One region of the Clostridium sp. X genome, then DNA from elsewhere that is predicted to be linked to it. Evidence: riboswitches for the same ligand, from Rfam matches in the RefSeq annotation. Region 1 holds a riboswitch; each other region holds the start of a gene.

Region 1 (3,285 bases):
ATTATTAATTTATTATTCATTTAATACACCCTCTCTTATATAGCTTCTATTCCAAGTAGTAAACGAAGAATCATATTTGCCTGATGACCTGCACAAATTTGCACTCTTGGAGCCATTAGTCCCTTACCAATTCTTGCACTGCTTTCTAAATCTCCACATACATATAAATTTTTTATGGGATTTACTGTTTTTATTAAATTAGAACTATCATACCCAGCCATACCAGAAGCTGCTACTATTTTAGTATCGTTAAGCTGTTCTAAGGCTATATTCACTAGTATAGATTTTGCTTTTGGCTTATCAAAAGCCTCACAGATAATATCATATCCATTAAAGATTTCTACAACATTATCTTCTGTTACCTTTACATCTTTAGTCTCTACCTTAATGAAAGGATTGATTTCTTTAATCTGTTTTTTTAGAGCAGTTGTTTTAGGCAGTCCTAAATGGCTAATGTAATAGCTTTGACGATTTAGATTGCTTGGCTCAACAATATCAAAATCCACTAAGAGCAAATGACCTACCCCTATTCTTGCAAGCATAACTGCAATATTAGAACCAAGACCTCCAAGACCAGCTATAGCAACTTTACCTTTTTTAAGGCTTTTATGTACACTGGGAGTATGTCTTGACATCATCATACTCTCAAGCTCTTCTTCTTTAGGCATTGCACCTTTAGTTATTATAGTTAATATATCATTTTCAGATATATCAAAGTCATCCTCTATTTGAAAACCATTTAAAATTACAATATCAGTTTCATTTCCAATTTTATTTCTTACTTCAAAGGCTGTACTAGAAGCAACCTCTACTTCTTTTCCATTTACTATTATTTTCATAAATCAGCCTCCACCTACGAATCTAACAACTTCTATGGTATCTTCATCCTTAAGCATAACTTCTTTGTATGTTGTGCGAGGAACAATTTCACCATTAAGCTCTACTGCAATGATGTTAACATCAAAGTTTTGAGCAATTAAAAAGTCATATAGAGTTTCAGTTGTAGCTAATGAAATAGTGCATCCATTTAACTTCATTTTTTACCCTCCTTAAAAGTTTGTACAAAAAAAGCACAAAACGAGACTTACACCCTTTCGGTGGTGTACCCCATTTTGTGCTTTCTTTTTCAGTTATTTAAAAGTATATAATATTTGAATATGTTAGTCAAGCCATATATTTATAGACTCATTAATAGCTCTTTAGAAGAATTAAGTGTTGACATGGTCTTAGATAAGATATAAAATTTATTTGTGCACTAGGGGAGCTATTATGGCTGAGATGAATTTATTCAGACCCTTTAAACCTGCACTGGGTAATGCCAGCGAAGGGAAGTTGTAGAATAATATAAAAGCTTAATCTAAAGTTTTATAGATTAGTAATTAGATTATTAACTCTTTTCATTGGTATAGTGAATACTATTTGAAAAGAGTTTTTTGTATTTTTAAAAAGATTATTCTCAGCAGATGGATATGTTTAGGATAGATGTTATAAAACAGAAAGTTGGGTAATTTAAATGAAAGCACTAGAAATTAATAATTTATCCTTTAAATATAGAGATTCAGATAAAGTCATAATTGATGACTTATCCTTTAGTATAGATAAAAATGAATTTGTTACAATTATTGCACCGAGTGGGACAGGCAAAAGTACTCTTTTTAGATTAATTTTAGGGCTATTAGAGCCGGAAAAGGGTAATATACACATAGAAAATGTAAATAATAAAAACATTATGGGATATATGCCACAAAGAGATAGCTTAATGACATGGAGAAATATCTTAGATAATACATCAGTTGGACTTGAGTTAAATGGGTATAGCAAGAAAGAAGCGAGAAATATAGCAGCTACATATTTTGAGGGGTTTGGACTTGCAGGAACAGAAAAATCATACCCTCATGAACTTTCAGGTGGTATGAGACAAAGAGCGTCTTTTTTAAGAGCTATAGTAAATAATCCATCATTACTTTTACTAGATGAACCATTCTCTTCTTTAGATGCATTAACAAGAAGAAAGATGCAAGCATGGCTACTAAACCTTTGTCAAAAAGAAAAGAACACTGTATTTATGATAACTCATGATATTGAAGAGGCTCTGCTTTTATCTGATAGAATACTCATTTGCACTGAGCTTCCCTATAAAAACTTAAAGTCTATAGATGTTAATATTACAAGACCTAGAACCTATGAAACTACTCTTACTAGTGAATTTGTAGAATTGAAAAGAGATATATTAAACATCCTTGATGTCCTTGAAGACAAGAAGGAGGGAAATGTAAAATGAAGAAACTTAAAGATTATATATTCCCTCTGATATTTCTAATGTTTATATTTTTGGCTTGGGAATTCCTAATACCATATTTTAAAGTTCCTAAATATATTTTACCTCGGTTCTCTAAAGTAATTGAGGCACTACTAACTAATAGACAATTACTATATAAGCATTCCTTAGTAACCTTAGGAGAGGCTCTACTAGGGCTTAGTATATCTGTAATTATAGGTATATCCTGTGCCTTTTCTATATATTTTTGGAGGAATGTTGGGAAAACACTATATCCAATTATAGTATTTTCTCAGACAATTCCAACCATAGCATTATCTCCTATTATGATTATGTGGTTTGGATATACTATATGGTCAAAGGTAGCAGTTGTAGTGTTATTCTGCTTCTTTCCTATAGTTATAAGTACTTTAGATGGACTTAATAGTGTAGATAAGGATTTAGAAGATGTTTTAAAAGCGCTAGGAGGAAATAGAGTTCAGATATTTTTTAAGCTACATATCAATTCAGTATTGCCTAATTTTTTAAGTAGCTTTAAGATAGCTGCTACATATAGTGTGGCAGGGGCTACCATAGGAGAGTGGCTAGGAGCTGAAAAAGGACTAGGTATATATGTAAAAAGAGCAGCAGGAATGTTACAATCAGATTCAGTTTTTTCAGGAGTGTTGGTTTTATCGTTTTTAGGATTACTTTTATTTTCAATAGGAGTTTTGCTAGAAAAGGTTTTATTAAAATATAGAAGAGGAATAAAGGAGGATAATTATGAAATTTAAAAAGGTCAGTGTACTTTTAGTAATGCTTATGTCATTTAGCTTATTATTTAGTGCATGTTCAAGTAATTCTGCCACTAAGGAGGAGAAAAATACTCCTAAAGAGCTACAAAAAGTTAGTGTTCTTTTAGATTGGTATCCAAATGCAGTACATTCATTTTTATATGTAGCAGAAGCTCAAGGATATTTTAAAGAAGCAGGACTAGATGTTAGCTTAGTTACACCAGCAGGTACAGA
Region 2 (3,285 bases), 810 kb from region 1:
CATATGTAGTTAAAAGTGAATTTGAATGGGATGATATTGGAAGCTTCTCCGCTATGTGTAGATTCTTAGGTAGTCATAGAGGAAATAGCATTGTTGGAAATGCCTTTATGGAGCAAAGTGAAAACTGTTATGTTTTTGGAAAGGAAAAATTAATAATAGGATTTGGAGTAAAGGATCTTATTATAGTAGATGCAGGAGATGTACTCCTTGTTATGGATAAGAATAAAGATCAAGAGATAAAACATTTAGTAAATGTTATACAGGAACAAGAAGATTATGATAAGTATTTGTAACCTTGATTTTGGGGTCAGGATACAACTTCCTTTAGAGAGAGTTGCTATCCTGGCCTTATTTTATTTAACTTTAACAATAATTAAATGGAAGAAATATCTTCTAGTTAGACAATGGGGGTGATGATATTATTAGGACATAATAAGTGTATATTCTGCACTACCAGTTGTTGTTGAAGCACTTATGTTTGCATAATTGGTTAGGTCGTTGTTTGACGCTTTTTTAACCTATTCTGAATTGATTCATAGTACATCTTCCATTACATAAAAATAGACAAAATGAAAGAGACTAGTGCTAGTCCCTATTTTGCCTTTAAATATTGTTCAGTTATATTAATTTTGATATTTGTACATAGATAGTTTAACTGCTTAATTACACCTTCTAATATTATATCATTCTGTATAAATTCTTTCTCTATTCTTTCAATAATCTGTTCAAACGTCTTCGCATATTGATTTGCATCTAATTCCATAACTTCTTCAACATGACTTTTATACATTATTACTTCTTCTCCTCTTCACCTCTTGTCTCCATCATATATACGTAATATTATAAAAATATGGAGGGGTGTTTATGAACAGTATTAATCTATTGTAAAATCACCCTAATACCTCAATAGTTTCAATAGTTCTTTCCGCTTTTTCAATATTATTTAATGATAATGATTGTTGCATTTTCAAGTCTTTTTCTTGTTTTTCCACATCTAATTCAACTTCTATAATTGTATTATCTTTAATAATGTATTTACAATATGGGGAAATTTCAAATATTTTTTTGCTAGTTTATTAGTGTCATTAATAATACTACGAGACTCTTTCCAGGGGTATATAGTTCTAATATAGTATTTTAAAATTCTTCAGTACTAATTGTGAATAATACCAAGATGTAACCTATAAGTACCAATAGGCTGAGGCATAGATTAATTAAAGCAACTGAATTGATAGATGATTTAAGCATATCTGAACTGTATGTTAATGGTAATACATATGACAGTAGTTGCACGAAAACTGGTAAATTCTCAATGGGGACAATAATCCATAAAGAAACACAATAGGAAAAATAATAAAGATACGTTTGCCCTGGCAGCAATTCATGTTACAATTGAAATAATTCTTAAAAAGAAGTATAATCAAAATAAATAATTATAAAAAGACACCGGGAGCTTGAAAAAGGCTGAGAGTACGATTATTCGTAGACCGTTGAACCTGTTGGGTAATGCCAGCGTAGGAATGTGTTCTGTTTTTTAACACTTTGTTCGTGCAAAGTGTTTTATTTTTTATGAAAGGAAATTTATTATTATGAGTGAACGTGAAGTATCTAAGTATGTTTATGATTTTATAAATCAGGGTCAAGCTTCAGAGGAGCAGTTTAACGAACAAGCTTTATATTTATTCGATTATCAATATAAGCATAATCTTTCTTACCAAAAGTACTGTTTACAGAAGGGTAAAACTCCACGGGTGGTGAAAAATTGGAGAGAGATCCCCCCAGTACCTATTAATGCTTTTAAAGAACTTTCTTTAAGTTGTATAGATCCTAAGGAAGCTGAAAGGATTTTCATGACAAGTGGTACAACACAGGGGATTCAGGGAAAACACTATCACCCAAATTTACAGGTGTATGACCTGTCAATGAAGCTGAATTTTAAAGAACGCTTTATGAAGAATAATGAGAAGATAGAGATGGGGATTCTCTTTCCTACAGAAGAAAAGATGCCAAATTCATCTCTGGCTCACTACCTAGCCCTTGCCCTTCAAGAATTTGGTGCGGGAGATAGTTGCTATTATATTGTAGACGAAGGCTTAATGGTAAGAGAACTCATAGAGAAATTGGAACATATTGAAAAGGTAGGAGAACCTTATGCACTATTAGGTGCCAGCTTTAGTTTTGTACATTTGTTAGATGAGCTGGAAAAGACAAGAAAAGTCTTTAATCTACCTAATAGAAGCAGGATTCTTGATACAGGTGGTTTCAAAAATAAATCTAGAGATATAGAATTGAATGAATTTTATAATCGTCTTTCTCGTTATTTAGGGATTGATAGGAAAGATTGTATCAACATGTATGGTATGACGGAGCTAAGCACTCAATTTTATGATGATGGTAATGATGTAGTTCCTTCCGTTAAGTCCGGACCTCATTGGATAAAGACACGGGTTATTAATCCTATAACAGGACAAGATGCACCTAAAGGGGAACAAGGTCTTCTTGTACACTGTGATTTGGCTAATTTTAATTCCGTGACCACTATCCTTACTGAAGATATTGGAATTGAAGTAGAAAATGGCTTTCTTCTCTTAGGTAGGGCCAAAGGGTCAGAAGCGAAAGGTTGTTCACTGGCAGTTGAGGAATTTATTCAAGCAAGAAAGGGAAACAACATATGAAACAAGTTGCAGGATACATACCACCTGGATTTGAAGAAGAAATAGAATGGCAAACTCTAAATTTCAAAAATAACAAGGATACACTGGAAGTTAGTGTACCTATACTTTCAAGGGAACAGGTTTCCACTTTGGTAGCAAGGATTAAAAAGAATAGCAGAGATGTACTTAAATCTTTTACGGTTAACCAGATTATTCATATCATTGATGAAGCCATAGCTAAGTTTTTGTCTCGAAGTTCACCATATAGGAAGAAAGCAGAAAGACTGCTGCCCATTATCACTGGGTATGATGAAGAGATCATCCGTTTAGGTCTTACTTCTTATTTTAAAACCTTTCGTAAGCCACAGTTGCAGCGATTCTTAGTAGAAGATTTTACAAATCCCATGCTTTTAGATGAGTTTCAACCTAGGCCCAAAGGCGGATTTTCAAAGGCATTAGGACATGATTTAATAGTTCATGTCTGGGCGGGAAATGTACCGGCTCTACCTTTATGGAGTCTAATATCTGGCCTTTTAGTTAAATCCGGTAGCATCGGCAAAGTTTCAAGTGATGAACCCCTATTTGCTGGTTTATTTGTTGAAGCATTGATAGAGGTAGAGCCTAGACTTGC
Region 3 (3,285 bases), 1.5 Mb from region 1:
TCTTGTATATAAGATCCTAAATTTCTATCTGGTAAAAATATTATTTCATCACTATCTATATTTTTTATAATATTAATTGCACTAGAAGATGTACAACATACATCAACTACAGTTTTAACTTCTGTGGAAGAATTAATATAACATACTACCTTTGCATTAGGATGTTTTTCTTTTAATTCTAATACTTCTTCCTTTGTTGCCATGTCTGCCATAGGACAGAGTGCTTTAGTATTTGAAAATAGTACTGTTTTATTAGGTGATAACACCTTTGCACTTTCCGCCATAAATTCTACTCCACAAAATACTATTACATCTTGTAGACATTCTTTTCCCTTTTGACTTAAGTAATAAGAATCTCCTACAAAGTCTGCTATTTCTTGTACTTCTTCAGGCTGATAATAATGAGCTAGAATAACTGCATTTCTTTCTTGTTTCAATTTTAATATCTCTTCTTTTATATCCACAACCATTTATTACACGCCTCTCTCTGTATATATTTAGGTGTATACAAGTGTATATACACCTAAAGGTAATATACCACTTATTATATATTAAATCAATAATTCCTACAAAATAAAAATAAGCTACTAACCACAAAACTGGTTACTAACTCATCTTTAATAACTACTATTTTCAAATCTTATTCAGTTATTTTATTATTTTTGGTTATTTTAAATATACCTTTAATCAGAACTTTTATTACAGCATAAGTAGGTATAGCCAAAAGACCACCTATAAAACCAAATAATGAAATAAAAATAATAATTATAAATACTACGGTGAGAGGATGAATATTTAATCTATTTCCTATGACATAAGGTGATACAAGATTCCCTTCTAGTTGCTGTACTACAATAAGAACAACTAATACTTTAATAACCATTGAAAACCCTATAGTTAGTGCTATAAAAACTGCTGGCAGTATACCTATAAAAGTACCTAAAACAGGGATTATAGAAGTAATCATAGAAAAAATGGCTAAAACCATTGGATTGCTCATTCCTATAAGTAAATATCCTATATACATTAGTAGTCCAATAACTAAGGCTATTATTAACTGTCCAGTAATATATATTGATAGTGTTTCATCTATTTCTCCAAAAATTTCATTAAAATCATTCTTATACTTTTGTGGAAGCAGCCCTATAAGACCTTTATATATCTCTCTATCATCCTTTAAAAGATAAAATAAGATGAAAGGTATTAAAATTACTTGGCTGCCTACATTAGCAATAGCAGAAATTACATTCCCTGTATTTATTAATACACTTTTAAAAACAGCTTCTACATTTTGAATTAGCTTTTGTTGAATACCTGTTATAGAAACATACTGACCTATTTTACTTTCTAATATTCCATCTGTATTATTTTTAGCTATTTCAAATTGACTAGGTAAAGTATTAAAAAAGCTATTAAATTCTTGTCCAATACTTGATCCTCCATAAATTACTGTTACTCCTATTAATATTCCTATAAATATAAAAACAATTAAAATAGATAAACTTTTATTAATATGTTTACTCTCTGATAAAAATCTTACTAAGGGCCTAATCATATAATAAAATAATACTCCCACTACTATAGATATAAATAAAGCATCCATTATCACACCAAAAGGCTTTAATAAGTAACTAATCTTACCTATTAAATAGACAATTATTAATATTAATATTATGCCTACTGAATATTTATAAAATTTATTATTAAATGGCATATAACTCTCTCCTATCTTATATTTATAATAAAATTTTTTATATTAAATCTTTTTAACTTTATAATTTCTTTACATATTTTATTTCATATATTATACTTAGGTTAATGATAATATACATTTTAAAAATTGAATTTTAAAACTTTGCGGGGGAGCCCTTAGGCTGAGAAGGTTATAAACCTGACCCTTAGAACCTGATGCAGTTAATACTGTCGTAGGAAGCAAATGAGCTAATGGTATTTATTATATACATTATATAATAAATTAACTTTATTAGTAAATAAAAGCTTACCCTATGGGTAAGCTTATTTTTATTTAAGGGGGATTTAAAAACATGAATTATTCAACTCAAATGGATGCAGCAAGAAAAGGTATAATAACTAGAGAAATGGAGATCGTATCTAAAAAAGAACATATGGATGTTAACACTTTAATGAATCTTGTAGCAGAGGGTAAAATTGCAATACCTGCCAACAAAAATCATAAATCATTAGACCCTGAAGGTATAGGACAAGGCCTTAAAACTAAAATTAATGTAAATTTAGGTACATCAAAAGATTGTAACAATATTGATAAAGAGTTAGAAAAGGCTAAAGTTGCAATTGATATGAAAAGTGAAGCAATTATGGACTTAAGTTGTTTTGGAAAAACTGAAGAATTTAGAACAAGACTAATTGAAATATCATCAGCTATGATTGGAACTGTTCCCATGTATGATGCTATAGGTTTTTATGATAAAGAACTAAAAGATATTACTTCTGATGAATTACTAGCAGTTATAGAGAAACACGCCCAGAACGGTGTAGATTTTATGACTATTCATTCAGGAATAAATAGAGATACTGCAGAGGTATTTAAAAGAAATAAAAGGCTTACTAATATAGTCTCACGAGGAGGAAGCTTACTTTTTGCTTGGATGGAACTAAATGATAAAGAAAATCCTTTCTTTGAGTACTTTGATAGAATCTTAGACATTTGTGAAAAATATGATGTTACAATAAGTCTTGGAGATGCTTGTCGTCCTGGCTCTATAGCAGATTCTACAGACCCTAGTCAAATTAAAGAATTAATGACATTAGGAGAACTTACTAAAAGAGCCTGGGAAAGAAATGTACAGGTTATGATTGAAGGCCCTGGTCACATGGCACTAAATGAAATTGAAGCAAATATGCTTTTAGAAAAAAAATTATGCTATGGTGCTCCTTTTTATGTATTAGGGCCTATTGTTACAGATATAGCTCCCGGATATGATCATATAACAAGTGCTATAGGTGGCGCATTAGCTGCCTCTAAAGGAGCAGACTTTTTATGCTATGTAACTCCTGCAGAGCATCTTAGATTACCAAATCTAGATGATATGAAAGAAGGAATTATTGCTACTAAAATTGCTGCTCATGCTGCTGACATTGCAAAAGGTATAAAAGGAGCAAGAGATTGGGATAACAAAATGAGCAAAGCTAGAAGAGATTTAGATTGGGAAGAAATGTTTAATCTTGCCATTGATCCTGAAAAAGCTAGGCGTTTTAGAGCAGAGTCAACTCCTGAAGATTCAAATACATGTACCATGTGCGGCA

What was found. Region 1 has a riboswitch for thiamine pyrophosphate ahead of ACX0KU_RS02780 (ABC transporter ATP-binding protein). Riboswitches for the same ligand answer to the same signal wherever they lie in the genome.
Region 2: it holds a riboswitch for thiamine pyrophosphate, as region 1 does, so the genes downstream of both, ACX0KU_RS07095 (LuxE/PaaK family acyltransferase) here and ACX0KU_RS02780 (ABC transporter ATP-binding protein) in region 1, are expected to answer to the same signal.
Region 3: it holds a riboswitch for thiamine pyrophosphate, as region 1 does, so the genes downstream of both, thiC (phosphomethylpyrimidine synthase ThiC) here and ACX0KU_RS02780 (ABC transporter ATP-binding protein) in region 1, are expected to answer to the same signal.

What each region holds. Positions count from the first base shown of each region.
Region 1 is NZ_CM146912.1:564,156-567,440, reverse strand. It holds gene ACX0KU_RS02795 (thiazole synthase) at 1-20, opposite strand, end outside; gene thiF (sulfur carrier protein ThiS adenylyltransferase ThiF) at 36-839, opposite strand; gene thiS (sulfur carrier protein ThiS) at 843-1,037, opposite strand; TPP riboswitch at 1,248-1,347, shown strand; gene ACX0KU_RS02780 (ABC transporter ATP-binding protein) at 1,514-2,281, shown strand; gene ACX0KU_RS02775 (ABC transporter permease) at 2,278-3,051, shown strand; gene ACX0KU_RS02770 (ABC transporter substrate-binding protein) at 3,041-3,285, shown strand, end outside.
Region 2 is NZ_CM146912.1:1,377,106-1,380,390, forward strand. It holds partial or broken gene ACX0KU_RS07085 (mannose-1-phosphate guanylyltransferase) at 1-293, shown strand, start outside; gene ACX0KU_RS07090 (hypothetical protein) at 593-790, opposite strand; TPP riboswitch at 1,437-1,538, shown strand; gene ACX0KU_RS07095 (LuxE/PaaK family acyltransferase) at 1,590-2,675, shown strand; gene ACX0KU_RS07100 (acyl-CoA reductase) at 2,672-3,285, shown strand, end outside.
Region 3 is NZ_CM146912.1:2,201,394-2,204,678, reverse strand. It holds gene nadA (quinolinate synthase NadA) at 1-470, opposite strand, end outside; gene ACX0KU_RS11000 (AI-2E family transporter) at 641-1,714, opposite strand; TPP riboswitch at 1,850-1,949, shown strand; gene thiC (phosphomethylpyrimidine synthase ThiC) at 2,046-3,285, shown strand, end outside.